Regions from separate parts of the Telluria sp. LT2P34 genome, predicted to be linked through region 3. Evidence: predicted binding sites of a transcription regulator. Region 3 holds the regulator's gene; each other region holds the start of a gene.
What was found. Region 3 encodes FliA, which starts transcription of late flagellar genes. Its sites were predicted from a motif close to CTAAAGTTTNNNNNNNNNNNGCCGNTA; they were not measured.

Region 1 (10,532 bases), on a different contig from region 3:
AGGAATCGAGCAGCAGCTTCAGGCGGGTCGGGTCCGGCAGCTGGGCGGCATTCGCGGCCAGCGCGTCGAAGCTGGCGCGGTCGTACTGGACACGGAAAAAGCCGACGCTGTCCGGGTCGACCACCAGCGCGCCCTCGCAGCTGCCCTGGGTAATCGTGGTGCTGCGCTCGCTCAGCAGCGCGCTCCAGGCCCGTCCGCCCACGGTGCCGACCTGCAGCGGCACGCTCCACAGGCGTCCCTCCGTTGCCGGCTCGTCGACCCGGTACTGCTCCTGCGACAAGGTGATTTTCCGTTTGCCGTCTTCGCAGGCCTGCGCCACGGTAATCAAGGGAAAGCCCGGCTGCGTGGTCCAGTCGGCTGCCAGTTTCGCGACCGGCTTGCCGGAGGCCGTTTCGATGGCCGTCCACAGGTCGGCCGTGGTCGTATTCGAATACTGGTGCGCCGCCATGTAGGAGCGGATGCCCTTGCGGAACTTGGCTTCGCCAACATAATTTTCCAGCATGCGCAGGAAGCCCTGGCCTTTTACGTACGTGATCGCATCGAAGGCGCCGGCGGCCTGCTCTTCGTTGTCGATGCGGGTCTGGATCGGGTGCGTGGTCTTGCGCGCGTCCAGGTTCAGCACGCTTTCGCGTTCGACGATGCCGTCCAGGTGCGGACGCCACTCGGGGTGAAAACGTTCGGTGGCTTTCGAGGCCATCCAGGACGCGAAACCTTCGTTGAGCCAGAGGTTGTCCCACCAGGCCATGGTCACCAGGTTGCCGAACCACTGGTGCGCCACTTCGTGGGCGTTGACCTCGAAGGTGAGCTTCCTGGTGTCTTCGGAACTCTTCTTCGGGTCGTAGAGCAAGGTCGCTTCGTTGTAGACGATGCCGCCCCAATTTTCCATGGCGCCATTGAAACCGCCGGGAATCGCGATCTGGTCGAGCTTGGCGAGCGGATATGGCAGGCCAAAGTAATTGTTGTAGTAGCGCAGCAGGTCGCGCGTGGCCGCTAGCGGGAAGGCGGTGGCGCCGAGCTTGCCTTCGGTGGTGACGATGCCGATCTCGACGCCGTCCTGGCGCGCCGTGACGCGCTCCATTTCGCCCGCCACCAGCACCACCAGGTAGCTTGGCATCTTCGGGGTCGGGGCAAAAGCGATGCGCTGCAGGCCGCCGGCCAGCTTTTCCTGCTTCACGATCGGGGTGTTCGAATAAGCCTTGAAGCTGGCCGGGACATCGACCGTCAACTTGAAGCGGGCGCGAAAGGCCGGCTCGTCCCAGGTCGGCAGCATGCGCCGCGCGTCCGACGGCTCCATCGTGGTGGCCACCAGCTTTTTATCGACGCCGCCCACCTTGTAGGCGACCTGGAACAGGCCGCGCCCTTCGCGGTTGATCTGGCCCCGAAAGCGCAGCGCCAGCGTGTAGCGCCCCGGCGCCAGCAGCGCCGGCAGCTCGAAAGCGAGGGTTTCCTGCCGGGCGTCGAGGAGCGGCTGCAGGGTTTGCGGCGCGCCGCCGCGGCTTGTCAGGCTGGCATGTTCGATGCTCAGGTTGGCGGCGTTGAGCACGATGCGCCGGGTCGGGCGCAGCACCTCGATGTCGACGCTCTGGTGGCCGCTGAAGGTGTCATTCGCCATATTCGGCACCAGGTGCGCGTCGTACAGCAGCGGAATGACATCCTTGGGGAGTTTACCGGGGGTGGCGGCGAACGAAAACGGGGCTTCGGCCCGGGCCGACGAGGGGGCCAGTGCCGGCGCCAGCGCGGCGGCCAGCGCCAGCGCGACGCTTGCCGCCGAGCGCGATGTTTGCTTGTCTCTCATGATGTCCTCTTTGTTATTATTTTGATGCCCCGCTGGCGCAGGGATCCAGCACGCACTGTAGAACAAGCGCGGGGGCGCGCCGGCGGGAATGCGACAAACCGCAGATATCCGCGCTGGATTGCAGAATCGCGGCAGTATGCAGCCGGCATCAGGCCGGCGCCCGACAAGCGCCTGAGGCCGCGCTGATGCCGGTCCGAAAAATATTTTCGATTATTTTTACGGCCAACCCTAAAGTTTCCGAAAGCGCTGCCGTAAAAGGAGGACAACCGGTAATCCGGCCGAAAAAAATTGCAGCGGTGCTCACATGAACTCTAACCAAGTCCTCTCGATGTACGAAAATATTGCTGGCCTGACCGGCAAGATGGCCGCGGCAGCGCAATCGGAAGACTGGGATGGTTTCAACACCCTGCAGACGCAATGCGCCGTGCAGGCATCGGCCACCGCGACCGGCGTGCCGGCACTCGAAGGCGTCAAGCGCCTGCGCAAGATCGACCTGCTCAAGCAGATCATGGCCAACGACCGCGCGATTCGCGACATCACCGAGCCATGGATGGGCCAGCTGGACCGCGCCATGCGCACCCACTGAGCGGCCCTGCCGTCGACCACATGAAGCGCCTGCGGGCGCTTTTTTGTTGGGTGCTCGACATATCGTGCGCAACAAAAAAGGCGCCCATGGGCGCCTTCGTGCTGCAGCCGATTGATGCCGGCCACATGAATTCGGAGAGCAACACCAGATAACTGGTGTCGCCTCTTTGCCGGTTGCATCCGGCGTCCGCTGCCGCTGTTGGCAAACCGGACCGCTTCCGAAAACAGGCGTCTCGCGACGTACATCCGTTACCCGCGCCACGCTATCGGTGGTGGCTGCGACGGACTCTGTTTCGTTTTGTGGTTTTGACAACCAACGAACCCAGTATATATCAACTTAATAAGTTGTGTAGATTGATTCGTGCGCGCCAATATCGGTTCAAAGTTCGGCGCCTTCAGGCGTCGGCTCGACCCTTTCCGTCGCCGCCGGTTTGCGCGGTCCCGGCATCAGGCGCGCCTTGACGGCCGACATGATGCTCGGCTTCGGCGGGTCCTCGCCGGGCTCGCTTGCGCTTGCCTGCTCCGCTTTCGGCACCCTGGCCGGCTTGTGCTCTTTCGGGATCTTGCCGAAGTTGGAACGCTTGCGGCGGCGCAGCAGCGCGACGCCCAGGGCCGCCAGGGCCAGGACGGCGGCGACGCCGGCAGCGATCAGTCCCCATGGTGTCTGCGCTTCCGGCGGCGCCGGCTTCTTCGGCTTGAGCTGGATGCGCGGTGCGCCCTTCGGCGCCGCCGGGACCGCAGCCGGCGCTGCCGGGGCTGCCGGAGTTGCGGACTCCGCGGCAGGCAGGACCACCGCCGCATCTCCACGTGCCCCCTGCAACACCTTCATCTTCGCTTCGACCTGCCCCAGCGCCTGATGCAGCGCGGCGTTCTTCGCGCCCAGCACGGCGCAGGCTTCGAGCTCTCCGGCGGCCGGCTGCGGCGCGCAGGTGGGCGGCGTGTCCTGCGGTTTGAACGCCGCGACCGGCGCTGCTGCCAATCGGCTCTTGCGCTCGGGCGCCGGCTTGACAACCCGCTTGAGAACCGCCTTGCGCGGCTCCAGGTATTCCTCGCCCTCTTGCAAGGCTTCCGCCGGGCGCGTCGCCGCCACCGGCGTGGGCGCCCTGGCGGGAACCGGGGGCGCTGCCGCAATGGCCGGCGCCGGCACCGGCACCGGCACCGGAATCGGCGCCGGCGCCGGAGTCGGGTTCGGCGTCAGCCACAGCGTCACCAGGCGCACGCTGCGCTGGCCGGCCTCCAACAGTTCGAGGTAGACATGCAGGTGGCGGCTCTCGACCGGCTTGCTCGTGCTCAGGTAAAGGAACTGGCGGCCCTCGCGCCGCGTCACATGCAGGTTCAGGCTCGACAGGACGGCGGGCATGGCGATATTCGCGCCGCGGTAGACGTCGGGATGGGCCAGCCGCACGCCTACCGTGGCGGCCGCATCGTCGAGCGCCGTCAGTTCGAGGCTGGCCGCCAGGGGCTGGCCGATGTGGGAGGCTACCCTCGCCTCGCCCAGCTCGGCGGCATGCGCAGCCCCGGCCGAGAACGCGAATGCGGCGGCGGCGAACACGGCAAACAAGCTTGAAACGATGTGGGAAGCGCGAATCGCCATGGGAATATCTAGCCTGAGCATGAATTTGTAGCCTAAGCGTAATTAACGGGTGTTCGGCTACACTCTTTAGCTCCATCTCCGAATATAAATAACAAGGACACGCCATGGATATGTCGCCAGTGGATTCCCGCATCGAAAAAGACAGTTTCGGCCCGATCGAGGTGCCCGCCGCTCGCCTCTGGGGCGCGCAGACGCAGCGCTCCCTGCACCACTTCGATATTTCGACCGAAAAGATGGCGCCGGAGCTGGTATCGGCGCTGGCCCAGGTCAAGCAGGCGGCCGCGGCCGTCAACCGCTCCATCGGCAAGCTCCCGCGCGACAAGGCCGATGCCATCATCGCCGCCGCCGACGAAGTGCTGGACGGACGTTACCCGGACGAATTCCCGCTGTCGGTCTGGCAGACCGGCTCCGGCACCCAGAGCAACATGAACATGAACGAGGTGCTGGCGAACCGCGCTTCTGAATTGTCAGGCGGCGAGCGCGGCGAAGCGCGCCTGCTGCACCCGAACGACCACGTCAACATGGGCCAGTCCTCGAACGACATCTTCCCCACCGCCATGCACGTGGCGGCGGCGCTGGCGGTATCGAAAAACCTGCTGCCCTCGCTGGCGCGCCTGCGCAGCACCCTGCTGGTCAAGTCGCGCGACTTCGACGATATCGTCAAGATCGGCCGCACCCACCTGCAGGATGCAACGCCCCTGACGCTCGGCCAGGAGTTCTCCGGCTATGTCGCCCAACTCGAATTCGCGGAAAGCGCGATCAAGTCCTCGCTGCCCGGCCTGCTCCTGCTGGCCGCCGGCGGCACCGCGGTCGGCACCGGCCTGAACGCCCATCCCGACTTCGCGCCGCGCATCGCCGCCGAGCTGGGCTCGCGCACCGGGCTCGCCTTTAAAACGGCGCCGAACAAGTTCGCGGCCCTGGCCGGGCATGAGGCGCTGGTCGCGAGCCACGGCGCGCTGAAAACCCTGGCCACCGCGCTCATGAAGATCGCCAACGACGTGCGCTGGATGGCCTCCGGGCCGCGTTCGGGCCTCGGCGAAATCACGATTCCGGAAAACGAACCGGGCAGCTCGATCATGCCGGGCAAGGTCAATCCGACCCAGTGCGAGGCGCTGACGATGCTGTGCTGCCAGGTGTTCGGCAACGACGTCGCCCTGACGGTGGGCGCCTCGCAGGGCAATTTCGAGCTGAATGTGTTCAAGCCGATGATCGCGCATAACTTCCTGCAGAGCGCACGCCTGCTGGCCGACGGCATGCGCTCTTTCGAAGAGCACTGCGCACGCGGGATCGAGCCGAACCGCGCGCGCATCGGCGAGCTGATGGAACGCTCGCTGATGCTGGTGACGGCGCTGGCGCCGCACATCGGGTATGATGCCGCCGCGCGGATTGCCAAGCATGCGCAGCACGAAGGGATCACGCTGCGCGAAGCGGCGCTGGTCTCAGGCCTCGTCACCGAGGAACAGTTCGGTCAGTGGATCGTGCCGATCGACATGACACGGCCCGACCCGGAGTGAAGGGCCGGGCGAACCCAAGCGTGCGCCCCAAAATTTTTCCCGAGGATAGTATGCAAAAGACAACTTTCGAACTGACATCCGAGTTCGTCGAGCTCAACCAGCTGTTGAAAATGGTGGGCCTGTGCGACAGCGGCGGCGCCGGCAAGCACATGGTGGCGAGCGGCACGGTGTCGGTCGATGGCAAACAAGAGCTGCGCAAGACCGCAAAGATTCGCGCCGGACAAACGGTCAGCGTTGGCGACGTGCGGATCTCGGTGCAGTAGGGAGGACTGCCGGTCTCGACGGCACACGTTTGCGCGCAGACAAACGCGACGGGTAGTCCTTGTGTAGATTTTGAGACGTGACCAACCGGCTTGAAGGTGACGGCAATGGAAACCCCGGAAAAAAACCCGCAGGCCCAGGAGCGGCTGATCGGCGATCTGCGCCTTGTAATCGAGAATGCGGAAGAGCTGCTGAAAAACACCGATCAGTACACCAGCGTCCTGTACCAGAACGCACGCTCCAAGCTGGCCATGGCCCTGAATGCGGCCAACGAAGAACTCGAACGCTTCGAAGACGCCCAGCTGAGCCGCATGATGGAAGCGACGCGCCAGGCCAACGAGCGCTTTGCCGACATCACGGGCGAAGCACGCGTCCTGCGCGCTTTCCACTGAGCGAACTGTTGCGGCGCCACCGGCGCCGCGCTTCGTTTACGCCCGGACTCAGCTTCAGGCGCTGGTGTTGATCGTGTTGCCCAGGTGCGGCGGCAGGTTTTGCAGCGGCTGCGGCGGCGCAATGGCGCCGAGGATCTGGGTCGCCATCGATTTCTGCATGTCTTGCTGTTTTTTCAGCATGGTCAGGGCGACTTCCTGCTTGTTGCCGGTTTCTGCGATGGTCGTGGACAACTTGGCGATGGCGAGGACATCCATGTCGGTCTCCTGATAAGGGTTATCTTCCGGGTTATCTTACATTAACGGCTTGATTTCCGGAAACTTTAGCCTCACCTGACATCCAGTCGATGAGCCAGGCCAACACGTCCGCCGGCTGGTTCAGGTCGAGCCAGGCGGGGCCGGCTCCGGCAAGCGGTGCATCCGAGGCCACCGCCACCACCATCGGATCATCCACGTACAGCGGCGCGCGCCCCAGCGCCGGCCGGAATACCTCGAGTTTCGCTAAAGGCTCCCACTTGTAGCCCTCCACCAGCGTCAGGTCGGCCGGGGCCAGGCGGGCGATCTGTTCGGCCAGTGGCGGCTCGCCCTCCCCGCGCAGCTCGCGCAGGATGGCGTAGCGGTAGGGCGAGGCGATCATCACTTCGGCCGCGCCGGCCATGCGCAGGCGTGCGCTGTCCTTGTGCGGCGGCTCGAGTTCGATGTCGTGATGGCTGTGCTTGACGATGTTGACGCGCAGGCCGCGTGCGGCGAGCTGCGCCACCAGCCATTCGAGCAGGGTCGTCTTGCCGCTGCCGGACCAGCCGACGACGGCCAGCACCGGGCCGGCGCGCGAATCAATAGGCGACACGGTAGCGGGTGCCGCGGTAGTTCATCACGGCGTACTTCGGCGTCAATCGTTCCAGCACCAGGCCGGACGCCAGTTCATCGCCCTCGCGGCGCAGCACCTTGTCCACCAGTAGCAGGCGGTCCGACGGATTCGGAGAATAGATATAGCCGCCGACGGCAATTTTCGGCACCTCGCGCTGTATCGCTTCCGGCAACTGCTGCAGCGTACGCAGCGGTTCGTCCGGAATCGGGTCGGGCGCGCGGGCGGCCGCCTGGCTGTCGGCGGCGGCGGCCGGGGCGGGCAGGTAGACCGCTTGCGGCGTATCTTGCGCCGCGCTGGCCGGCGGCGCAGCAGGCCGGGGGGATGGCGCCGGGGCGGCCTTTGGCGCTGGCGCCGCGGCGACCTCGCGCTTCCTGGCGGCAGGCGGCGGCGCCTCGGCCGGGGCGGCGGATGGGGCGGCGGGCGGGGCCGGCGCCACCCCGGCAACCGCGATCACGGGCACGGGCGCTTCGGCCAGTACGGCCGGCTGCGTTGGCGCCGGCGCCGGCGCATCGCTGCGCCAGGCCAGGGCGCCGAGCACTGCCGCGGCCAGCACGCCAAGCCCGAGCCCGATCGCCAGGGAGCTGCGCTTCGCGGGCGCCGCCGCCGCGGGCAGGTGGACCGGCGCCGGCGTGTGGATGTCAGGCGCGTTGCCCAGCTGGCGTTCGGCCTGCGCTTTTTTCAGTGCTTCGAGAATGTACGACATTTATGGTCCCGTCCTGGCGGTGGCGAGCAGGCGCGGCTCGGCCACGCCGGTCAGCTGGTTGAGGCGGATATGGGTGCGCGGGCCGGCGACGCCGTCGGCGGTCAAGCCCTGTTTTTGCTGGAAGGCGCGCAGCAAATCGCGGGTAGCGCCATTCAAGGGCTGCTGGGCGGCCGGTGCGGGAGCGCGCACCTGCCCGGCCAGGCGGGTGGCGAGCCAGTCGACGTCGGCGCCTGCGTCGCCCTGTGCCAGTTGCTCGCGGAATCCGCGCGGCAATTGCCAGAAGGTGGTGTACTCGCCGGTGAAGCGCGGCGCCAGCTTGGCGAGCGCCACCCGCTCGCGCTTGCGCCCGGTATCGATGGTCACGCTGCCCTCGTCCATGCCAACCAGCACCGCGTAGCGCGTGGTCGCGCCCTCGCGCAGCGTGATCACCGCCGGGCGGTCGAGCTGGCGCAGTTCGTAGATGCTGCCGCGGCCTTGCAGGCAGCGCAGGTCGATCCGGTAGGCGACCTGGCAAGCGGCGCCTTCCGGCAGCACACGGCCCCAACGCGTGGCCAGCGCGCGCAGGGCCATGGCCTCGTCCGGCCATCCAAGCGGTAACACTGACTGGGCGCCGGCGACCAGGCCAGGCCTGGCCGGCGCACTGGCCGCGCCAGGCGCGCTAATCGTTCCTGCCGCGGCCTGGCGGGCCTGCGCCAGCGGCGCCTCCATGCGCGGCATCGACTGCCACGCCGCCGCGCCCAGTATCGCCCCGGCCAGCACGCCACCGGCCAGCAGCGGCCAGCGCCCCATCGAGGCGATTCTCGCCGGCGCCGCGCCGCCCTGCCCCGCGAATACCTCGGCAGCGGCCGTGCGCACGATGAGCGGCGTCGCTACCCGGCTGTTTTCCACATAGGCGCCCAGCAGCACGCGGTCGCACAGCAGGTTGATGCGGCGCGGCACGCCGCCGCTGATCCGGTGCACCAGCGGCACGATCGCATCCGGAAACACGGGCGCGCCCTGGCTGCCCGCGACCGCCATCCGGTGCGCGATGTAGGCGCCGGTCTCGGGCTCGGACAGCGGCCCCAGGTGGTAGCGCGCGATCACCCGCTGCGCCAGTTGCTCCAGCTCGGGGCGCCCCAGCATCGTGCGCAGTTCCGGCTGGCCGATCAGGATAATCTGCAGCAGCTTGCGTTCGCTCGTCTCGAGGTTGGTCAGCAGGCGCAGCTGCTCGAGCACGCTCGTCGACAGGTTCTGCGCCTCGTCGATGACGAGCACGTTGTTGCGCCCTTGCGCATGCGATTCGAGCAAATAGGCGTTGATGGCGTCGATATAGGCCTTCACCCCTGCCTTGAGCTCGGCACCTTCGCCGTCCTGCACACCCGGCGCGGCGATGCGGAATTCCTCGCACACCGACTGCAGCAATTCGACGACCGTCAGCTTCGGATTGAAGATATACGCAAGCCGGCAGTTGTCAGGCACCTGCTCGATGAAGCAGCGGCAGACCGTGGTCTTGCCGGCCCCGATCTCGCCCGTCAGCAATACGAAGCCGCCGCCGCTGTTGATGCCATACAGCAGGTGCGCCAGCGCCTCGCGGTGGCGCTCGCTCATGAACAGGTAGCGCGGATCGGGCGCGATCGAGAACGGCGCCTGCTTCAGGCTGAAGTATTGGGTGTACATGCAAGGCTAGCGAAAGGGCGGCAAGGTTTTATACCTCGCGCAGTATATTTTGGATTTGTCGCCCTGGTAAGCGATGACGCTGCCCGGGTTCGACACGCGCAAGGAAAAGCGTGACGCGTCCGTCGGCCGGTGGCGCACACCCGCCGCGGCGCGGATCGCCTGTTCCAGTTCTTCCGGCTTGCTGTCGAGGACCGCGGCGACGAACACCAGCGGGTCGGTGTCGTCGCTGACCATGATCTCGAGCACCTGTTTGCCCCACAGCGTGGCGTCGGGCTTGAACCAGTGCGCCCCGCCCTCGCGCTTGTGCGCCGGGCCGAAGGCGCTGGTGAGCCAGGAATGCAGATAGGCGTTGTCGAGATGGCTGCGGCACAGCAGCGCACTGCCGATCACGGGTGACATGGTCGAGGGCGCCGCCAACGCATCGGCACAGATGCAGGCGAGCGCCAGCACAGCGCCCGCGGCGGCGCGCGGCAGGCTCACAGCTTCGACAGCCAGTCGCGATTGGCCGCGATCTTCGCCTTGGCCGAAGCCGGCAAGGCCTCGTAGCAGCCGGGGTGCTGCTTGAGCGCCCCTTCGCGGACCTCTTTTTCGAGGCCGTTCACGATAAACACGTAGACGGTGGCGCCTTCGCCATTCTTGCGTGTGCCCAAATAACGAATCACTTGTTTCTCCTGGTTTGACCTGCGCATTATGACACTTGGCGGACGGGACGGCGCTGCTTCAAACCCCATTTTCAACGCTTGATCCTGTTATTTCGCGTGTCCGTCGGTTGGGGCTGCGCGCGCTTCGTGCTTTGCCTTATCGTGCATGCACTGGAAACCATGAGAATAACAAGGACATTCATGAATAGCCGCATCAAGAACACCGCCGTCGGCGCCCTCCTGCTCTGCATCGGTATCGCCGGCATGCAGGGTGTCACCGCCGTCGAGCGCGCCCAGGAATCGCGCACACAACAGCGCCCGCCCGTCGTCGTCGACCAGCGCGCCATCACCGCCTTCAAGGCGATCGAACTGGCAGGTCCGTTTCGCGTGATCGTCAGCGAAGGCGCGCCGCGCCTGGCGCTGTCGGGCGAGGCCAGCCAACTGGCCGAGATCGACAGCGAAGTGCGTGGCGGCACGCTCATCGTGCGCCAGCGCGCGCGTTCCGGCATCCAGTTCAACATCGGCG
Region 2 (10,532 bases), 750 kb from region 3:
CAGCACGACGGCGGCACCGTCGGCATGCGCCGCGACTGGATCGAACGCAAGGGTCTGCGTCCGGCCAGCCTGATCGCCATCCTGATCAAGGGCCAGAGCATGGAGCCGACCTTGTACGAGGACGATATCGTCGTGATCAATACCGCCGACAGGAAGCCGGTGGTCGGCGAAGTGTTCGCCGTGAATTTCAATGGCGAACCGGTCGTCAAGCGCATGCAGAAAGACGGCGGCCGCTGGTGGCTGGCCTCGGACAACCCGGACCAGCGCACCTATTACCGCCGCGCCTGCGAGGGCGAGGCTTGCCTCATCATCGGCCGTGTCGTGCGCAAGGAAAGCGACCGGATCTGATGCGGGTGCAGATCACCGAATTCGCGCCGCACGGTTCGCCTGTCGTCGTGGCCATCGTCGAGCCGCGCTATACGGTGACAGGCGCGGCCGAGCCGGTATGGAAAACCGTCTCGGCGCACTTTCCGACGCGCCCGGTGATGCTGGTATCGATCGAGCCGAACGGTTTCCGGGCCTGGGCCCCGTTCCAGACCGCGCAGCTGCTGGCCTTGCTGCAGCTCGAGACGCTGGAACTGCGCGATCTCGATGTGTCGCTGCCGCCAAGGCAGAACGAAGCCCTGCCGTTTTAGGGGCGCTTTATCGGTATTGGTGGAGTGGCACTGCCAGGGCGGAAGGCTTTGATTTGTCGCTGGAGCGGGTGAAGGGAATCGAACCCTCGTCGTAAGCTTGGGAAGCTTCTGCTCTACCATTGAGCTACACCCGCGTTGCCAACATTCTACGCGCCTTGCGCATCCTTGCCAACATGGCAGTTAATTGCAATATTTATCATATTTGTGTCTATAGCACAACTACGCCCTTGAATCATTGAGCAAAAGCCAAGGTGGGTGATCAATTCCGGTAATTTTGTTGTACTATGTTAATGAATATATCTTAACGGAAACAATAATTTACAGGCTTATGATGAAATTGAATCAATTTAGCGCGCTCGCTTTCTCGCTTACCGTTGCAGCACATGGCGTGGCACAAGCTGGGCCGATTACTTTCAATGAATCGACTTGCGGCTACGCCAGTGCCACAGCCACTTCGGTGACGTGCGCGACGAGGGTGTCGGGTGTCAACCATACGGCAACGGCGACGGCATGGTCCGCTCCGACCAACGGTAAATTTGCAACTGCATCGATCGACTATTTTGCAGGCTACGGCCTGGGTATCGACGCCGCCGGCGAACCAGGTGACGGCTCCCAGCACTCCGCCGACAACGTCAACGGCACCGATGCCTTCCTGATCAATTTCGGCGCGGCCAACTTCGCCCTGAACCAGATTTCGATTGGCTGGCTCAATGGCGATGCCGACGTCAGCATCTTGCGCTATACCGGCGCCGGTGCGCCGGCTTCGCTTGCCAGCAATACGGTGGCGACCCTGGACGCGGCGGCGGATTGGGATTGGGTGGGTAACTACTCGACGCTGCGCACGAATCCTGTCCTGAACTTCAATACCGGCGCGAATGCCAAAACCGGCGCCTGGTGGCTGGTGAGTGCTTACAATTCGGCCTATACGGCGGGACCTATCCCAAACGATTTTGGTAACAGCAACGATTACTTCAAGCTCAACGGCTTTGGTGGCGAGCTCGTCGCCGTTGCTCCACCGGTGCCTCCAAACAAAGTTCCTGAACCAGGCAGCTTCGCGCTGTTCGGCATTGCGCTGGTCGGCTTTGTTGCCGCACGTCGCAAATGGCAAGCCAGGTAACTGCAGTGCAAGTCATGGCAGTCTGAAAGCGCCGGCACAAGCCGGCGCTTTTGCGTGCGCCCGGCGCATCTTATTTCGGCGGCTCCACCGTATAACCCCAGCTTTGCAGCGTGGCAATCACGCCCTTCGGGTTCAGGATTTCCTTGATGGGCACGACGGTAAAGGTGCTGGCATTGGTCTTCAGCGCCTTGTCGGCGGCCAGGAGCCAGCGGGCCATCGCTGTTTCCTGCGCGCTTTTCAGTTCTGGCTGATTCTTTCCGAGCGAGCTCGTGCCGACTGCGTGGATGCAGGCATTGGCCCGGTCACTGAAGTTCAGCTTGCGGATTTCGTCGAGCTCGCCGTTTGCCCAGGCATTCGCGTAGGTACGCATGGCGTCGACATCGGTGTCGAGGCTTTCGATCGTTTTCATCAGGCAGGGTGCATCGTCCATGGCCGACTTCTTGAAATCGCGCGCGGCCCTGCCGGGGTCCTTGATGGCCACCCGATAGGTCGCATCCGTGAATTTCAGCTTGTGCTTTTCCGCCAGCTTGCCGATTTTGGTGCGTACCTCGTCGTCTCCGGAAAGTCCGGCCTGCTTCAAGGCACGGCTGTAGAGTTCCCCGGCGACAAAGGTCGGGCGCTGGCGCTCGACGCCGCTGTCGTTGGCAAAATATTTTGCCTTCAATGGCTGCCAGCGTGCGTACACCTCAGGCGGCAATACATCCTTCAGTTCAGCGCCATCAGGATTGTTTTTGATGCCGATTGCGTAGGGCAAGGCGGTGACCGCATTCCAGCCGACCTCGAAGGAAAGACCTGGCGCCTTCAGGTATTCCTGGGATGCGGCGATGACTTTCTCGACCTTGGTCGAGCGCCATTCCATCCTGGATGGCAGCGGCGAATAGGTGCCGAACACCCACATCACATTGTTACCCTTCGATACTTTCCACATGCCTGGCCCCGGGCGGACGCCCGAAACGAGCACGGTTTGGGGAACGGCTTCGCCATTGTCGAGCGTCGACGCGGCGGCGGCCGGGGGAGCGACCGGAGTCACGGTCTGCGCCCCTGCCGGCAGGCTCAGGAAACACAAGCTCAGGACCGGCAATATGCGATTGGACATCATGGCATTTCTTTCTCTAGTTAATTACTGAACGGCATTGTCTTTACGTTAAGCGAACTAAGCAACCACCATCAAGCAACAAGATGTTACAAGAAGCATATGCATGCTTGGTTATTCCGCCTGCTTGCGCGCCGCCCAGGGCCGCAGCACCAGGTAGCCCGGCACGGCAGTGCGCGAGGGTCGCGTGACTTTGATCAGTTGCCGCCGTTCGAGCAAGGCGATGGCGCGCTGGGCAGTGACGCGCGACAGGCCGGTTTCCAGCGCCATCGTCGCATAGCTCAGCTGCACTGTACGGCCCTCGATCGCCTCGATCCGGTGCCAAAGATAAAGGTAAATGACGAAGGCGGCCGGCGAATGCTCGTGGCCGACGAGATCGGGCATCAGTACGTCAAGCACATACGGGTCCAGGATCGTCACTGTAGTCTTCAAGAGTATAGTCACGATGATTATAGCGCGACCCTGTCCCGTGCGAAAATGTCCGATGTCAACAGAGGAGACCCGCGTGATCACCCACATCAAATTCGTCAGCATCCCGACCCGCGACCAGGACGTCGCGCTTGCCTTCTATACCGAAAAGCTCGGCTTTCGCGTGATCACCGACCAGCCCTTCGGCAAACAGCGCTGGATCGAACTGCGCGTCGGTGCTTCCGACACGCGTTTCGTGCTGTTCACGCCGGATGGCCAGGAAGACCGCATCGGCAGCGCCTTCAACGGCTCGCTCGCCTGCGACGATGTCGAGGCGACTTACCGCCAGTTGTCGAGCCGCGGCGTCGAGTTCATTTCGCCGCCGCAGAAGCAGCCCTGGGGCGAATTCGCCATCATGAAAGATCCGGACGGTAACCAGTTCGTGCTGTCTTCCTCATGATCGATCTGGTCGTTACGGTAAATATTTCCGTACGTCCATAAAGATCCGGCCGCAGCGGCCGTTATTCTGACTGATACCGCGCCTTTCGCGCCCCGCATTTTTACCGGATCCGTCATGAAACTCGTCGCTGCCCTCGCCCTTGCTTGCGCCTCCCTGCTCTCCGCCTGCGGCACCCTGCATCTGCCTGCCCGACAGAGTGCCGCCCAGCCCGTCGTCACCCTGAACGCCACCGGCTATGCAGCCGTCAACAATACCGTCTGCGTCGGCCAGTGCGAGCGCGTGGCGCCGGCCCAGCGCAAGCTGCTGGCGATGCGCGCCTCGCGCCTGGATGCCTACCGCACCATGGCCGAGCAGGTCTATGGCCTGCGCATCGAAGGCGGCAGCACGGTGGCTTCGCTGGCGCTGAAGGACGACAGTTTCAAGGTGTATATTGACGCCTTCATCCGTGGCGCGCGCGTGACCAACGTCGCCCAGCGCGAAGACGGCACCTACGAGACGACGGTAGAGATGGATTTCGACGCCAATGCAGCCCGTTCCCAGGCGCAGGCACGCTACAGCGCCGCGCCCGGCGCAAGGAGCGCGCGCGCCATGGTCGGCAGCGCCGGTCCCGGCGCGAGCTATGGCGCCTCGTTCTACCATGCGCAGTAAATTCAGCGCCACCCTGCTGGCGCTGCTGCTGGCGCTGTCCCAGCCGGCCCTGGCCGCGCCCATCGAAGCCGAGGGTATCGCCGCGATCGCCGACGGCGGCGTGGCGCGTGCGCGCCAGCTCGCGATCAAGGATGCGCTCGAGCAGCTCGGCTTGCGCACCGGCGCGCGGATCGATGTCGCGGCCGGCTCGGGCCAGCGCGGCGCCTACGAAAGCAGCCGGGTCCAGCCGACCGCCGAATTCGACCGCTACAGCGTCGTGCGCGAATGGCAATCCGGCCCGATGCTGCATGTGCGCATCGCGGTGCAGGAAGAGGAAGCGCGGCCCAAGGGCAGCGTCAACCTCGGCTACAAGAAAAAAGTCGTCGTCACGCCCTTCCACGTGCGCCGCTCGCCCCAGCTCGACGATATCGACGACATCGCCACCCGCCTGCCGCAGGAACTCCTGAGCCGCCTCACCGGCACCGGCAAATTCCTCGGCAAAACCAGCCCCTGGGTGATTTCTCCCGGCAGCAGCGGGCCGAGTGCGGACACGGCCGCCGTGCGCCGCCTGGCCTCGCTGCACGAGAGCCAGTTCGTCATTTCAGGCGAAATCGTCGACGCCAGCAAGTTCGGCAAACCGGCCTTGTACGGCCTGATCGCCAGGGATGCGCGCCGCATCGAGATCGAATTCTTCGTGCACGATGGCCTGACCGGGGCCCTGCTGGCACGGCGCCGCGCCAGCGTGGAACAGGTGGGAGAGCAGCGCGTCGGCCGCGACAAGCCTTTTGGCAGCGCCAGCTTCGCGCAAACGCCGTTTGGTGGCGCGATCCTGCGCGCCCTCGACGAAGGCATCGCCGGCATCATGCTCGACCTCGCTCCCCTGCCCTTCATGGCGCGGGTGGTGCAGGTGCAGGGCGACCGCATTTTTATCGACGCCGGCGGCACCTCCTCGGTGACGCCGGGCGACCAGCTCGTGATTTATCGGCGCGACGCGCGCCAGCAGGTGTACGGGACCGATCCCCTGGTGCCGCTCGGCACGGTCGAGACGCCGGTGGGGACGCTTGCCATCGTGCAGGTGCAGCCCGGGTTTGCAATCGGCACCGTGACGCCGCCCGCGGCCGCGCGCCAAGTCAGCGCCGGGGATATGGTGCGTTTCGATGTGGCGGTGGCGCCGGGACCTTAAGTTGTTGCGGGCGGCCCGTTCAATAGCGCCTTGGCCAGCTTCAGCCCCTCGACCATCACAGTAAAGGCTTCCTTCTTGGTCTTCTCGTCCGGCACCCGCAAGATGTAGGACGGGTGGTAGACGGTCACGACCCAGCGCCCCTCATGCGCGATGGCCTTGCCCAGCGATTCGCCCAGCTTGGCATTCTTATCGCCGAGCACGGCTTTCAGCGCGGTGGCCCCGAGCGCCACGATCACCGATGGCTGGACGCTGGCCAGCTCCTTGTCGAGCCAGTAGCCGCAGGCTTCGACTTCGCGCTGCGCCGGCGTCTTGTGCAGGCGGCGCTTGCCGCGCGGCTCCCACTTGAAATGTTTCACGGCATTCGTCAGGTAGATCGCCTGGCGCTCCAGATCGGCCGCCGCGAACACCTGGTCGAGCAGCTTGCCGGCGGGACCAATAAAGGCCTTGCCGGCCAGGTCTTCCTGGTCGCCCGGCTGCTCGCCGACCAGCATGATCTGCGCCTGCGTCGGTCCTTCCCCGGGCACGGCCTGGGTCGCGTGCTGCCACAGCTCGCAGCGCCGGCACTCGTCGAGCTTGGACGGCTGCTGGCGCTCGGGCTGGGCGTCGGCCGGGGTGATCGGAATCGTAAAACCGCTTTTATTTCCCACGGCCTGGGCCTGGCCGGTGCTGCGCGCCCCCAGCTCGGCATTGCTGACCATGCCCGGGACGATCGCGCCTTCGGGCAGGTTTTTCCAGAAGCGCGAGGGTATGTGGCTTTGCAGGAGCTGGGCATTCACGCGCGCCGGATTGAAGATGCTGCGGTAATAGGTCAGCCAGAGAGCTTCACCGGCGTCATCCAGGTCGGCGGCGCTCGACATCAGGGGGCCCGTGTGGTGCAAGGTCGCACCGTCCCACATCACGCTGGCCTCGGGCGTGCCGATCATCCAGGTCACGCCGCCCATGCGGTTTTTGAAATGTTCGGCCACCTGCGGCAGCACGTCGTGGCGCGGCTCGAACCAGGCGGCGAAGCGCGGCGGGCCAGCCTCCAGGGGACGCTCGCGGAAACGGATATAGGCATGCATGTCGTGCTCCTCGCGCCGCACCGCTTTCACCATGGCCGCCAACTTGACGCCGTCGACGTCGGCCGGCGACTGCACGTCGTGCTCGCCGCGTTGCCAGCGCCAGATCACGCGGTACAGGAAGGCCCAGCGGTCGGGCACGCGGCAGCAGGCGGCCGACTGCAGCATGTCCATGAAGGCACGCGGAATGTGGGGCGGCGGTTTTAGTATGGTAGTGCCGGCAGGAGCATTATCACCAGGCGGCGAGGCAGCCGGCGCACCCGAGAACAGGTCGGCATCGAGCGAGGCGCTCTCGTTCCAGGTCACCAGTTCCGGCGCCACGCAGTGCATCAAGAGGTCGCGCGCGGCCGTGCGCCATTCGGTAAAGCTGGCAACCACCAGCGGCTGGCCGGCGGCAACCCTGGCAGAGGCAGCCGCCGCGTTCATGCCGCCTGCAACTCGGGCCACAGGTTCATCTGCTCGGCCGGGGCGCCGAGGTGGCGCCGCAGCAGGTCGGAACTGGCCAGGCCTTGCGCCGGCTTGTAGTCGGCCGTGACGACGAAGGGCGCGATCTTCTTCATGCTGCAGCGCAGGCGCGACAGATCTTCCCAGCGCACCCGGCGCAGGCGGCGCAGCTCGACGATGCGCTTGGCATTGCGCAGGCCGATGCCGGGCACGCGCGCGATCATGGTTTCCTCGGCGCGGTTCAGGTCCATCGGGAAGTGGTCGCGGTTCGCCAGCGCCCAGGCCAGTTTCGGGTCGATGTCGAGCGCCAGGTTGCCGGCGTCGGGCATCAGTTCGCCGGAGGTGAAACCGTAGCTGCGCAGCAGAAAATCGGCCTGGTACAGGCGATGCTCGCGCAGCAGCGGCGGGGGCGCCAGCGGTACGCTGTCCGGGCTTTGCGGGATCGGGCTGAAGGCCGAGTAGTACACGCGTTTGAGTTTATAGCTGCCGTACAGGGTCTCGGCGGTATTGAGGATGGTCTGGTCGTCGCTGGCGTCGGCGCCGACGATCATTTGCGTACTCTGCCCGGCTGGGGCAAAGGCCGGCAATTTCGGCTCGTCGGCCTTTTCGTCGAGCTTGCGGCGGATCGAACCCATGGCCAGCTTGATCGTGTGCACGTTCTTTTCCGGCGCCAGGCGGGTGACGCTGTCGTGCGTGGGCAGCTCGATATTGACCGACAGGCGGTCGGCATAGCGGCCGGCCTCGGCGATGAGCAGCGGGTCGGCGTCGGGAATGGTTTTTAAATGGATATAGCCGCGAAAATTGTGGACTTCGCGCAGCGTGCGCGCCACGGCGACCAGCTGCTCCATCGTGTAGTCACTCGACTGGATGATGCCCGAGCTGAGGAACAGGCCGTCGATGTAGTTGCGCAGGTAGAAATCGTGCGTCAACTTCACCACTTCCTCGACCGAAAAGCGCGCGCGCGGCACATTCGAGGTACGGCGGTTGACGCAGTACTGGCAATCGTAGACGCAGAAATTGGTGAGCAGGATTTTCAGCAGCGAGACGCAGCGGCCGTCGGGCGTATAGCTGTGGCAAATGCCCATGCCGGTAGTTGCGCCGATGCCGCCGTCGCTCCCGTCGGAAGCGCGTTTCGGGGCGCCGCTGCTGGCGCAGGAGGCGTCGTACTTGGCGGCATCCGCCAGGATTTCGAGCTTCTCGGAAAGTTTCATCGTGGCTGCGAAACTGTATGGGTGTACAGTATATACCAGCCACGATATGTACAGCCCGTGTCGGCAATCGAAACCGTGACAATGGCGGTTCAGTGCAGCACGACAGCGTGGGCTCGAGAGCCCACGCCAGGAACTACACCATCCTCACCTCACCTGCTTGCCGTCCTGATCCAGCACCACCACTTCGCCCCAGCCCAGCGAACGGATCCCGGCTTCCACCTTGCGCAGGTCGCCGATCACCATCCAGGTCACTTCATCGGGCTTGACGAAGCGGGCGGCGGCCTGGCCCAGCTGGGCCGGCGTGAGGGCCTTCAGGTTGCGCGAATAGTTGCTCCAGTAGTCTTCCGGCAGGTTCAGGTTGACGCTGGCCAGCGCCGCGCCTTCGAGTGCGCCGAGCGTCTCGAAGCGGCCGGCCAGGCGCGAGGTCATGTTGCGCATGATGCTCTCGTATTCGGTGCCCACCAGCGGCCGCGCGCCGGCCACGCCCTTGACCTCCATCGCCACTTCGCGCATCGCCTCGACCGTCTTGTCGGTCTGTACCGGCGCCACCGTGATGAAGCTGCGCTGGCCGCGCACGTCAAGCAGGCGTGCGTTGGTGCCGTAGCTCCAGTGCTTGTCCAGGCGCAGGTTGCGGTTCAGGCGCGAGGTCGCGATGCCGCCGAAGTTGTTCATCACCGGCTCGATCGCCAGGTCTTCCGGCTGGCCGTAAGGCAGCGACAGGTGCGCGGCGACGATCGTCGATTGCGGCGCATCCGGCTTGTCGACCAGGTAGAGCTTCCTGCCTGCGCTACCGTTCGATGCGCCGTTCGACGCCGTCACCTGCTTCGCCGGGGCTGTGCCCGCGGCCCACTTGCCAAACGAGGCTTCCAGGGCCGGCAGCAGCTTGTCCATCGTGGTGTCGCCGGCGACGATCAGGGTTGCGCTGCCCGGCTTGAACCAGGTCGCGTGCCAGGCCGCCAGGTCGTCGCGGGTGATGCCTTCGACGCTTTGGGTGCTGCCGCTGGCCGGCTTGCCGTAGGCGTGCTCCGGGCCGTACAGCAGGCCCGGCACCAGGCGGTTCGCCAGGCTGGCAGGCTGCGCCTTTTCCTGGCCGATCTGGGCCACGCGGCGTCCCTTTTGCAGCGTGAACTGCTCTTGCGGGAAGCTCGGCGCCAGCGCGGCGTCGGCCATGATGGCGAGCGACGGCGCCAGGTTGGCGGAGGTGGCCTGCAGCCGCACCAGCGACTGGTCGGCGCCGGTCCCGGTCGACAGGCGTGCGCCCAGGTTTTCCAGCGCGTCCGACAGCGCGAAGGCGTCGCGCGTTTTGGTGCCCTTGTCGAGCAGGTCGAGCGCCAGTGAAGCGGCGCCCGACTTGGCCAGCGTGTCCGACGCGGCGCCGGCGTCCACCGCCAGCGTCGCGTTCACGATCGGCGCCGTGTGGCGCTCGAGCAGGATCACTTTCAGGCCGTTCTTCAGCTGGGCGCGCTGCACGGCCGGGAATTTCACGTCCGGCGCCTCGCCCAGGGCCGGCAATACCTTGCGGTCCAGCGTCGATTTGACGGCAGCCAGTTTTGCGAACGGGCGCACCGTCATCGTGTAGTGGTTGGCGCGCAGCCAGCGCTTGCCGGCGGCCTGCACCTCGGCCGGCTTCGCCTGCGACAGCTGCTCCAGGCGATTCAGGTAGGCGTCGGGCGCGCCGCCGTAGGTCATGCTCTCGGCCAGCACGTCCGAGCGTCCGCCCAGGCCGCCGAGGCGCTCCAGGCTGCGCGAAAAATCGGACAGGGTGCGGGTCTTGACGCGCGCCAGTTCGGCCGCGGTGGGGCCCTTTTCGAGCAGCTCGGCGACGATGGCGTCGACCTCGCGTTCGACCAGCAGCGGATCGGTCCCCGGCTTGACCGTGACCACGACATTGAAGGTGCCGGCCAGCTCCGCATCATTCACGTAGGCGCTGACATTCGTGGCGAGGTTCTTCTCGTACACCAGCCGCTTGTCGAGCCGTGCGCTCTTCGAGCCGGCCAGCACTTCGGCGAGCAGGGTCAAACGCGGGGTATCGGCGTCGCGCCAGGAAGCGACGTGCCAGCTGCGGTAGATGCGCACCTGCGGCACATGGTCTTCCATCTCGTCGCGGATGTTGCGTTCCAGCGTGGGGATCCACTGCTCGGTACGCGGCAGCGGCGGGCCCGGCGGGATCGCGCCGAAGTATTTGGTGACCAGCTCGAGCGCCTTTTCCGGCGTGATGTCGCCGGCCAGCGAAATGACCGCGTTGTTCGGGCCGTAATAGGTGCGGTACCACTCGCGGATGTCTTCCAGCGAGGCG
Region 3 (10,532 bases):
TGCCGAACCTGGTGTTCCTGCTGCTGGCCGCGGTGCTCGGCGGCAGCGGCTATGCGCTGGCCAAGCGCGCCAAAGCGGCGCCCGAGCGCGAAGCCGAAGCCGCCGCCGAAGAAGCGGCAGGCAACGCCAGCCGCACCGGCGCCGCCGAGACCGAAGAAGCGACCTGGCAGGACATCATGCCGGTCGATACGCTGGGCCTGGAAGTGGGCTACCGCCTGATCCCGCTGGTCGACAAGACCCAGGGCGGCGAGCTGCTCAAGCGCATTAAGGGCATCCGCAAGAAATTCGCGCAGGAAGTGGGCTTCCTGGCGCCGGCCGTGCACATCCGCGACAACCTCGAACTGAAACCATCGAGCTACCGCATCACGCTCAAGGGCGTGGAAGTGGGCAGCGGCGAAGCCATCAACGGCCAGTTCCTGGCGATTAACCCGGGCATGGCCAGCGGCACGCTGCCGGGCGCGCCGACGACCGACCCGGCCTTTGGCCTGCCGGCCGTGTGGATCGAGGCCGGCATGCGCGACGAGGCGCAGAACCTGGGCTACACCGTGGTCGACGCCGGCACCGTGGTGGCGACCCACCTGAACCACCTGATCACGACGCATGCCTCGGAGCTGTTGGGCCGCCTGGAAGTGCAGGCGCTGCTCGACCATCTGGGCAAGGACACGCCGAAGCTGGTGGAAGACCTGGTGCCGAAGGTGGTCTCGCTGGCGACGCTGCAGAAGGTGCTGCAGAACCTGCTGCTCGAAGGCGTTCACATCCGCGACATGCGCACCATCATCGAGACCCTGTCCGAGCACTCGAACGGCGCGCAGGACCCGGCCGACCTGACGGCGCTGGTGCGCATCGCACTCGGCCGCGCCATCGTCCAGCAATTGTTCCCGGGTACTAACGAACTGTCCGTGATGACACTCGACAACCGTCTGGAACGCCTCTTGATGCAGGCGCTCGGCGCCGGCGGCGACGGTACCGGCATCGAGCCGGGCCTGGCCGACACCATCGCCCAGCAGGCGCACAACGCGGCGCAGCAGCAGGAGGCGATGGGACACACGCCGGTGCTGCTGGTGCCGGCGCCATTGCGCGTGCTGTTGTCGCGCTTCCTGCGACGCGCGCTGCCGCAGTTGAAGGTGCTGTCGCACTCGGAAATTCCGGAGTCGAAGACGATCCGGGTGACGAGTCTGGTGGGAGCGGGCTAACAGTGTCGTGCCGACCACTCAGCTGAAGCGCCGCACAGGGACCGGACCGGCATCCCGCGATTCAAAGTAACAGGTGGATTTTTCGATCGATCCGGATAAGCAGGAAGGACACCATCGTTGCCAGCACAATGGTCAGCACGGTTATGGCGGTCGGCGATATTGCTGAGCTTTGCTGGATGGCCGATATGATCAGGACATGCGTTAAATAGATGCCTGTGGAGTAGAGCGCCAAGTCCTTGCTGTTCGTCGGCACGTCGGTTTTCAAGATGAGCAGGAAGACGGCAGGGCAAAGCAGGGCGATCGACACGAGATTATCCAGGGCGGCGGCGCCTTCGGTCGCGACGAAGTTGAGCCAGGACTCCAGGAACAGCAATGCAGCACCCAGCACGACCACGATGGCCGTCGACGTGAAGGTAAAACGGGTGTGCAGCTTGTGTCTGTTGATCAAATATCCCGCACAAAAAAACGGGAAGGAGAAGAACAGGAAGTTCCTGTGTGACCAGGTCAGGTTGAGAATCTTTGCCGGGTAACCGCTGCCCACTAGCTGGTAAGAGCTTGCATACTGAATCGCGACGCCTCCTAGGAAGGTCGCGATCATTGCGCTTGCCAATATTGCTGTGCTCATCCTTGCTATACCAAACAGGATCATAGCGGCGCCCAACATGCCTGCCAGATACCATAGATGGTAGTAGCCAAACAAGAGGGCGTGAACTGTCTTCGCTGCGAAGGACAGGACGCCTGGATGGACATCGGGAAGCCAATAAGGAAGATAGATCGCCATCCATAAGCAATACATGATCAACACGCGCTTGAACCATTTCACTACCGCTCCCGTGGACTGGGCCTGGACTTGGTAGAAAAAATATCCATTAATCAGTAAGAAAATCGGGACGGCAATCCTGAACAGACCATTCGTGGTGATGTAGGCCGCCAGGTCATTGACATCGGTGAGGAAACTCGCGTGCATTCCCACCACCATGAGTGCCAAGACGATTTTAAGAATGTCCAGCGCGCCATTTCTTGCCAAAATTCTCTCCAGAGTCGATCCAAACGCGTCGCCGACATGCTGCGACAGGGGCTTATGTTGCAAGTATTTTATCACCCAGCAACTTTTCTGTGGCGGGCGCCCCGGAGGTTTGGTCTTCGCGCAAGTGGCTCGGGACCGCGACGACAAACCCTCGCCCTGCCGGACTTGCCACACCTAAATCGAATTAGCCCACTTTCCCCATCCTTTTCCCCCGATGGTTGCTCCACGGCATCGTCAATAATCTCAACTGTAGATTGGCAAGAGCGGGGCAATATCGTCCCGCCATGAATTGACCAGCAGTGCGGAGAATAAGATGAACGTGAAGAAATTTACAGCGGCAACCTCCCGTGAAGCCTTGCGCAAGGTGCGCGACGCGCTTGGGCCCGACGCCGTCATCCTCTCGAACCGTCCAGTCGACGGCGTGGTCGAGATCCTCGCGCTCGACAACGACGATGTCGCTTCCCTGTCCGCACCCGCACCCGGCTCCGAGATGGACCAGCCGCAGCCGCGCCTGGATCATTTGAGCGACATGAGCGAGCTGAACGAGCCGGAAGCGCCAGTGTTCGTCAACCGCCGCGGCACCGCGCCGTCGCTGGCCAAGCCGGTCGCGCCGGAACACAGCTACGCCAACCGCCGCGCGCCGCAAGCCGAACCGGGCCTGGACATGGCCGCGATGACCTCGATGATGTCGGCCGCAATCGCCCAGGCAAAAGAATCGGCTGCGCAAGAGATGAGCGGCATGATGCACGAGCTGCGCGCCATGCGCGGCATGATGGAAACCCAGATGGCCGAGCTGTCCTGGGGCAACACCACCCAGCGCGAGCCGCAAAAGGCGGTCGTGCTGCGCGAAATGCTTGCCGCCGGTTTCTCGGCTTCGCTGGCACGCTACCTGGTCGACAAGATGCCTGCCAACAAGGATGCCGCCGAAGCGATGCGCTGGATCAAGACCGTGCTGGCGCGTAACCTCACCACGATGGCCGACGAAGACAACCTGCTGGACAAGGGCGGCGTGTTCGCCCTGGTCGGCCCGACCGGCGTCGGCAAGACCACCACCACCGCCAAACTGGCCGCGCGCTGCGTGATGCGCCACGGCCCGGAAAAGCTGGCCCTGATCACCACCGATGCCTACCGTATCGGCGGCCACGAGCAGCTGCGCATCTACGGCAAGATCCTCGGCGTAATGGTGCACTCGGTGAAGGATGAAGCCGACCTGCGCATTGCACTGAAAGAGCTCCGCAACAAGCACACCGTTCTCATTGACACCATCGGCGTGTCGCAGCGCGACCAGATGGTGACCGAGCAAGTGGCGATGCTGCAGGGTTCCGGCGCCGACGTAAAACGCCTGCTGTGCCTGAACGCGACCTCGACCAACGAAACCCTGGCCGAAGTCGTGCGCGCCTACCAGGGCAGCGGCCTGCACGGCTGCATCATGACCAAGCTCGACGAAGCCGCGTCGATCGGGAATGTGCTCGACGTCGTGATCCGCCAGAAGCTCAATCTGCACTACATCTCGAACGGCCAGCGCGTGCCGGAAGACCTGCACCTGGCCGACCGCGGCATGCTGATCGACCGCGCCTTCCGCAGCCGCCGCGACGCCGCCGCCGCCTTCGACGACGCCGACCTGCCGCTGATGATGGCCGCTGCCAGCAACAGCAGCCAGCGCGACGAGAGCCTGAGCGGGGTGCGCCTTGGCTAGTTTTGACTTTGACCAGGCCGAGGGCCTGCGCCGGATGCTGGCCGGCCCCAAGCCGCGCGTCGTGACATTTCTTTCCGCCACCCCGAGCGACGACAAGGGCGCCATGCTGGTGAACCTGGGCGCCTCGCTGGCGCAAGCCGGCAACGAAGTGCTGATCGTCGACGCCACCACCCGCGACTACGGCGTCGCCCGCCGCCTCGAGATGGAACGCCACGCCGGGCTGTTGCAGGTGGCGCGCCAAGAATGCGGCCTGAACCAGGTGGTGCAGGCCGCTCCCCAGGGCTTTTCGGTGGCGCTGCTGTCACGCGACGGCGATACGCCGCGACTCGGCAGCGACGAAGCACGGCGCCTGGCGAAAACCTTCGACGTGCTGGTCAAGGGGCAGGGCGGCATCGTCATCGTCGATGGCGAATTCAAGGCCGACGGCAGCTTCGCCGTGCCGGTGCTGGCCGAATCCGAAATCGTGGTGCAAGTGTCGACCGGCGCCACCTCGATCACCAACGCCTACGCGCTGATCAAGCGCCTGGCGCAGGAATTCGGGCGCCGTCCATTCGGTATCCTGGTCACCGGCGCCACCGAGGCAGAGGCGCAGGTGGTTTACGCTAATATGTCGGCAGCCGCAAGTCGTTACCTTGCGGTAACGTTGAGTTCGATGGGGTCGGTGCCGGCCGACGAATGCCTGCACCGCGCCGCGCGCCTCGGGCGTGCGGTGGTCGATGCCTTTCCGCTGGCCGGGGCGTCGGTGGCCTTCCGCGAGCTGGCAGGGCGCTTTGCGCTGCCCCTGCTGCCCGCGGTCCCGCACTTCCCACGATTCGAGCGTCAGAGCGGCGGCGCGCATTTTGGTTCCTGAGAAAAATAGAACAAGTATGTATACCGTCAAAGGGAAAGCGGACAAGAACCACCTGCTCACCGAGCACGCCGGGCTCGTGAAGCGCCTGGCGCACCAGATGAAGGCCAAGCTGCCGCCATCGGTCGAGGTGGATGACCTGATCCAGGCCGGAATGATGGGCCTGCTCGATGCGATCAACCGCTACGAGGACAACCACGGCGCCCAGTTCGAGACCTATGCCGTGCTGCGCATCCGCGGCGCCATGGTCGACGAGCTGCGCAGCAACGACTGGATGCCGCGCAGCACGCGCTCGACCATGAAGAAGGTCGAGTCGGCGATGCTGTCGCTGCAGCAGAAGCTGGGTCGCCCACCGACCGAAACCGAGGTCGCCAAATCACTCGATGTCCCGCTCGCGGACTACCAGGAAATGCTGTTCGAAGGCGGCGGCCACCAGCTCGTGTACTACGAAGATTTCCACGACGATGACGGCAACGACTCCTTCCTGGACCGTTACGCGGTCGACGACGACGACCCGCTGCGCGCACTGCTCGACACCGACTTCCGCTCCGCCGTGATCGGCGCGATCGACGCCTTGCCGCCGCGCGAGAAGATCCTGATGGGCTTGTATTACGAAGAAGAACTGAACTTGAAGGAAATCGGCGCCGTGCTCGGCGTGTCCGAATCGCGCGTCTCGCAGCTGCACACGCAAGCCGTCGCCCGCCTGCGTGCTTCGCTCAAGGAAAAGTTGTGGACTTCGCCAGCCTGATCGGCCTGGCGCTGGCGGTCGCCGGCCTGCTCGTCGGGCATACGCTCGACGGCGGCCGTTTTGCCTCGCTGTTCCAGCCGGCCGCGTTCGCGATCGTGGTGGTCGGCACCTTTGGCGCGGTGCTGCTGCAATCCGAGGCGCGCACCTTCAAGCGCGGCGTGCGCATGCTGCGCTGGGTGTTTTTCCCGCCAAAAGATACGCGCCAGCCGCGCTCGCGCGAGATTGCCCTGTGGAGCCATACGGTACGGCGCGATGGTCTGCTCTCGCTCGAACAATACATGGGCACGAAGGATCCGTTCGTGCAGAAGGGCCTGCGCCTCGTGGTCGACGGTATTGCTCCGGACAAGATCCGCGGTCTGCTCGAGACCGAAGTGACGGCTTATGAGTTTGCCGAGCGCCAGGCGGCGCGCATCTGGGAAGCCGCGGCCGGCTACGCGCCGACCATCGGCATCCTGGGCGCGGTGCTGGGCCTGATCCACGTGATGGAAAACCTGTCCGACCCGTCGCGCCTCGGTTCCGGCATTGCGGTGGCCTTCGTGTCGACCGTGTACGGCGTCGGGCTGGCGAACCTGTTCTTCCTGCCGGTCGGGAATAAACTTAAAGCCATTGTGTCGGACCAGGTAGTGCAGTACGAAATCCTGCTCGAAGTCTTCCACGACCTGGCCAGCGGCAACCATACGCGCGTGGTCGAGGAGCGCGTGGCCAGCCTGCTGGCGCGGCGCTGAGCGGTCACCACGCATGGCGCGCAAAAAATACGACGAAGGCGGCGAGCAGCAGGACCGCTGGCTCATTTCCTACGCCGACTTCATCACGCTGCTGTTTGCCTTCTTCGTCGTGATGTACGCGATTTCCGTGGTCAATACCGGCAAATACCGGGCCTTGTCGGACGCCCTCGGCGACGCCTTTGGCGGCCGCCCGGAAACCCCGCAGGCCAGCTCCACCATCGAAACACTCCCGCTCACCAACCTGATCGCACGCAAGCGCGCGGAAGCCACACGCCGCGAGCGCGAGCGCCTCACCACGCTGGCACGCCAGTTGAATGCCTCGCTCGCGCCCCTGGTCAAGGATGGCAAGGTAACCGTGACGCAAACGGCGCAGGGCATCAAGGTCGACATCAATGCCAGCGTGCTGTTCCAGGAAGGGCGGGCCGCCCTGGGACCGGAGGCACGGGCGACGCTCGGCAAGGTCGCAGGGCTCCTGAAGAACGATGCGCACCCGATCGAAGTCGAGGGCCATACCGACAACCTGCCGATCGCCAACCCGGCCTACCCGTCGAACTGGGAACTGTCGAGCGTGCGCGCCAGCAGCGTGGTGCGCCTGTTCATCGAAGGCGGGATCGCGGCGAGCCGCCTGACGGCGGTGGGTCACGGCGCCAACCTGCCGGTCGCGCCGAATACGGACGAGGCGGGCAGGGCGCGCAACCGGCGGGTGGCGGTGACGATTTTGGCGTCGGCGTCGTAAAATGGTCGGCACAACCATACGGAGTCGACATGCATCGCAGACCCTTCCTTCTGGCCGCCCTGATCGGTGCGGCGAGCTTCTGGCCCGCGCTGGCGGGCGCCGCCGGAGAACCGACCGTGGACGTCAAGCACAGCATCGACATCGAAACACCGAACGGCAAGGTACTGGTGCAGCTCACGGTGATTAACCAGGGCAAGAGCACTGTCTGGATCCCGCGCGAGATCCTGGCCGAAAAAGAGCTGACGGGACGCCGCTTCGACGTACGCGATTTCGGCAACAGGCCGATTCCTTATACGGGGAAGATGGTCAAGCGCGCCGCGCTGACGGCGGCGGACTACCAGGCCCTGGAGCCGGGCAAGATGCTGATGAACACGATCGACATCACGCAGACCTACGCGTTCAAAAAAGGCCGGCATAGCTACAACATGGGCTATGCCGGCCCGGTGCTGGCCGATATCAGGAAGCTCGAGGCGCTGACGGAGTTTCCCGCCAGGCCAGTGTCCTTCGTGTACAGCGGCCGCTGATTCCGCCGGAGCGCCTTTAGTTCAGGGCCGGGGTGTTTTCGGCGAAGTACTCGTGGTTGTCGGCATTCGCGACGGCCGCGTCCGGATTGCTGATGGCCAGGCTGGCCGCGCCGCTCTGGCCGTAGACATTGTCGTCGGTGCCGGCGACCACATCGAAGTGGCTCATCTCATGCACCAGGGTGCCGCCCTTCGAGTCAGTGCCGGTCATCGGCGCGGTCCAGAACGCGCGGCAGACGTAGATCTTGTACGGCTGGGTCGGGTAGACGTAAGCGTAATAGCTCTGCTTGCAACCGCAGTCGACGACGACGTTCTTGTTGTCGAAACCATCCTTGATCGCCGTGAAGTTGGCTCTTACACGGGCCTGGCGGGTCGAGGTGACAGTGCCGAACCACTTCGTGTAGCGCGGACCCATGCTGGTCTTGGCCATGTAGGTCACCGAGCTGTTGCTCATCGTCTTGGCGGCATCGATCGCCGAGGCGACCGTGGTCTGCTGCGAAGCCGTGCAGTTGGTGTAGCTCAGCCCCGCCGGCCCCGGCACCGGCGTTCCGCCGCCTCCACCCGCGCCAGCCTTGAGCGCCTTCATGATCTCCGATTCCGAACCGCGCGGCAGGCGTCCCTGGATATACAGCGATGCGGCATCCGACTCGAGCTGGCCGATGCTGGCGGCATTCGGATTTTTACTCTCCAGGAACAGGTCCGGCGAGGCGGTGCGGTAGCGGATCGCATAGTCGCCGGTCACGCTCAGGTCATACAGGGCCGACAGCTCGACCTTGACCGTATGCGAGGCGCCAGGCTTGAGCAGGTAGTAATCGGCCTGGGTCGGCTTTGGACGCTTGATCAGGGCGCCGGTATAGGCCACTTTGGCGCCGTCGCGGGTGATGTCGAACAGCGGCGCCGACAGGCCCTCGAAGGGCGTGCGTGATTTCAACACGTACTGCGGAGAAGACGAGGTATTGGTCAGGGTAACGTTCACGTGCACGTCGTCGCTTGCGCCAAGCGCCGCCTTTTCAGGCGCGACCGTCACGCGCACACCGTTCGAACCTGCCTGCGCGCCAACTGCCACGCTCAGGGCTGCGATACCGACCGCCGACTTCAGGATGCTGTTCCAGCTCATGTGTCTTCTCCGTAGGGTGATTGTGGCCATGTCGGCCATTCTTTTGACACGTTTTCGTCGGCAACTCGACGTCGATCCAACGAAAACGCAACACCATACTGATCAATTCATGCGCTGGTAGCAATGCATTTCGGTCAAGCTCCGCGCTGGTTTGCGAAAACGTAACAATCGTACATTTTCTTTAATCGTGCGCTGGATTTCAGCGACCAAGCGTGCTAATGCATGCCGTCACTGACCTGTCATTAATTCAGCGGCGGCGAATTCTCTCCGAAATACTCGTGTGAATCGGCATTGTTGATGGCGCGCTCGGGCGCCGTGCGCGCCATGTCGGCCGCTTCCGACTGGCCATACACGTGGTCGTCGGTGCCGGCGACGATGTCGAAGTGGGACAGCTCGTGCAGCAGGGTGCCGCCCATCGAATCGGTGCCCGTCAGAGCGGCCGCCCAGAAGGCCTTGCAGACCCAGATCGTGTAGGGACGGGCCGGGTAGACATAAGCAAAATAATCCTCGTCGCAGCCGCAATCGACCTTCACCGGTTTCGTTTCGAAGGCATCCTTGATGGCGGTGAAATTTTTCGTGACGCTCGCCTGGCGCGCGGCGTCGAGGGCGCCGAACCAGTTGATGTAGCGCCGGCTTTGCTCCTTGCCACTGGTGAGGTAGGCCAGGCCGCCTGCCGCCATGCTGCTGCCGGCCGCCATCGCGCTGGCAATCGTTTCCTGCTGGGCGTTCGAGCATTGCGCGTAGCTCAGGCCGCTGCCCGCCGGCGCGGCCAGGGCTGGGGCGGCGGCGCCACGCGGCATGCGGCCCTCGATCCAGATCGCGGCGCTGTTCGAGCGCAGCGTAGTGCCTTGCTCCTTGGCCACGGCCGGCAGGGCGGGGACGCGGTAGCGCACCGAATAGGCGCCGGTCACGGCCATGTCGTAGGTGCTGGATAGTTCGACGCGGGCGCTGCGGCTTTCGCCCGGGGCCAGCCGGATGTAGTCGGCGTCGACCGGGGCCGCGCGCTTGACCTTGCGGCCGAGGTAGCGCACCGGCTGGCCGTCGCGCGTGATGTCGAACAGGGCCGCTTCCGGCGCCATGAAAGGCGTGCGCCATCTTGGCAGGCGTTCGGGCGTGGCGCCGGTGTTGGTCAGGGTCACCGTGACCAGCACCTCGTCGCGCTTGCCGAGGGCGGCGCGCTCGGGCGTGATGGTGACCTCGATGGCGGCGTGGCTGGACAGGGTGGTGGCCAGCAGCAGGGTGCAGGCGGCGATATGGGTGCAGGCAGGGATGCGATACATGGATTCCTCCGTCGGGTGATGACTGAGGAATACTTTGGGCGTGTTTGTGCAGGTGGAACTTGCGTTATGGCAATAATTGGGATGAGCTCACCAAACAACAACGGCCGCATCGGCGGCCGTGTTCATACCAGCTGGATCAGGTTCAGCCTACGACAAAGCGCTGCGAGGGTCCGTTGCCGAAGGTTTGGCCTTTCGCGCCGTACAAGGCAGGGTCGGCGCTGCCGGCCGGGGTGCGCAAGGCATTCAACACAGTCTGGTTATGCGCCAGCTGGCGGTTGATCAGCATGCCGTTCACCCGATTGAGTTCCTTGGCTTGGGCGGTCAGGGTCAGCAAGCCGGCCCAGGCGAAACGCACCGCTTCCCCATTCTGCGCCGCCAGCCACGGTTCCATGCCCGCTTCCGAAGGAGCGAAACCGGCGCCACCGAGCGCCGCATGGCGTTCACGCGACAATTGGGCCAGCTCCTGCACCAGCGCCACCTTGCGCGGAGTCAGTTGCGCAAGCTCGTCCGCAGCAGCCGACACCAGGAACTGCTGTTCCTGTTTCATCAGTTCCACCAGCGCTTTGACGCGCTCGTGTTCGAGGGTGAGTGTCGTGCCGGGACTGGTCATGTGTATTTATCGGTTGCGTGAGTGGAGCAGGT

Region 1: the regulator FliA is predicted to act here: its motif matches at 2,024-2,050, upstream of AC56KZ_RS05025 (flagellar protein FliT).
Region 2: the regulator FliA is predicted to act here: its motif matches at 3,751-3,777, upstream of AC56KZ_RS10395 (LPP20 family lipoprotein).

The regions. Positions count from the first base shown of each region.
Region 1 is NZ_JCASIN010000001.1:1,126,976-1,137,507, forward strand. Features, by position in the region: gene AC56KZ_RS05020 (M1 family metallopeptidase) at 1-1,795, opposite strand, end outside; gene AC56KZ_RS05025 (flagellar protein FliT) at 2,100-2,381, shown strand; gene AC56KZ_RS05030 (FimV/HubP-related protein) at 2,760-3,974, opposite strand; gene fumC (class II fumarate hydratase) at 4,079-5,488, shown strand; gene AC56KZ_RS05040 (RNA-binding S4 domain-containing protein) at 5,539-5,751, shown strand; gene AC56KZ_RS05045 (DUF883 family protein) at 5,857-6,141, shown strand; gene AC56KZ_RS05050 (putative motility protein) at 6,196-6,396, opposite strand; gene mobB (molybdopterin-guanine dinucleotide biosynthesis protein B) at 6,428-6,985, opposite strand; gene AC56KZ_RS05060 (general secretion pathway protein GspB) at 6,972-7,709, opposite strand; gene AC56KZ_RS05065 (AAA family ATPase) at 7,710-9,365, opposite strand; gene AC56KZ_RS05070 (hypothetical protein) at 9,372-9,845, opposite strand; gene AC56KZ_RS05075 (hypothetical protein) at 9,842-10,027, opposite strand; gene AC56KZ_RS05080 (GIN domain-containing protein) at 10,208-10,532, shown strand, end outside.
Region 2 is NZ_JCASIN010000002.1:997,754-1,008,285, forward strand. Features, by position in the region: gene AC56KZ_RS10360 (S24 family peptidase) at 1-348, shown strand, start outside; gene AC56KZ_RS10365 (hypothetical protein) at 348-635, shown strand; tRNA gene AC56KZ_RS10370 (tRNA-Gly) at 696-769, opposite strand; gene xdp1 (exosortase-dependent surface protein XDP1) at 967-1,752, shown strand; gene AC56KZ_RS10380 (TraB/GumN family protein) at 1,823-2,851, opposite strand; gene AC56KZ_RS10385 (hypothetical protein) at 2,960-3,265, opposite strand; gene AC56KZ_RS10390 (VOC family protein) at 3,351-3,713, shown strand; gene AC56KZ_RS10395 (LPP20 family lipoprotein) at 3,828-4,361, shown strand; gene AC56KZ_RS10400 (flagella assembly protein FlgT middle domain-containing protein) at 4,351-5,523, shown strand; gene AC56KZ_RS10405 (UdgX family uracil-DNA binding protein) at 5,520-7,007, opposite strand; gene AC56KZ_RS10410 (putative DNA modification/repair radical SAM protein) at 7,004-8,236, opposite strand; gene AC56KZ_RS10415 (M16 family metallopeptidase) at 8,381-10,532, opposite strand, start outside.
Region 3 is NZ_JCASIN010000002.1:245,073-255,604, reverse strand. Features, by position in the region: gene flhA (flagellar biosynthesis protein FlhA) at 1-1,193, shown strand, start outside; gene AC56KZ_RS07040 (acyltransferase family protein) at 1,255-2,220, opposite strand; gene flhF (flagellar biosynthesis GTPase FlhF) at 2,534-3,916, shown strand; gene AC56KZ_RS07030 (MinD/ParA family ATP-binding protein) at 3,909-4,766, shown strand; gene AC56KZ_RS07025 (RNA polymerase sigma factor FliA) at 4,783-5,511, shown strand; gene AC56KZ_RS07020 (flagellar motor protein) at 5,493-6,236, shown strand; gene motD (flagellar motor protein MotD) at 6,250-6,972, shown strand; gene AC56KZ_RS07010 (hypothetical protein) at 7,002-7,496, shown strand; gene AC56KZ_RS07005 (M35 family metalloendopeptidase) at 7,513-8,610, opposite strand; gene AC56KZ_RS07000 (M35 family metallo-endopeptidase) at 8,853-9,890, opposite strand; gene AC56KZ_RS06995 (flagella synthesis protein FlgN) at 10,033-10,500, opposite strand; gene flgM (flagellar biosynthesis anti-sigma factor FlgM) at 10,507-10,532, opposite strand, start outside.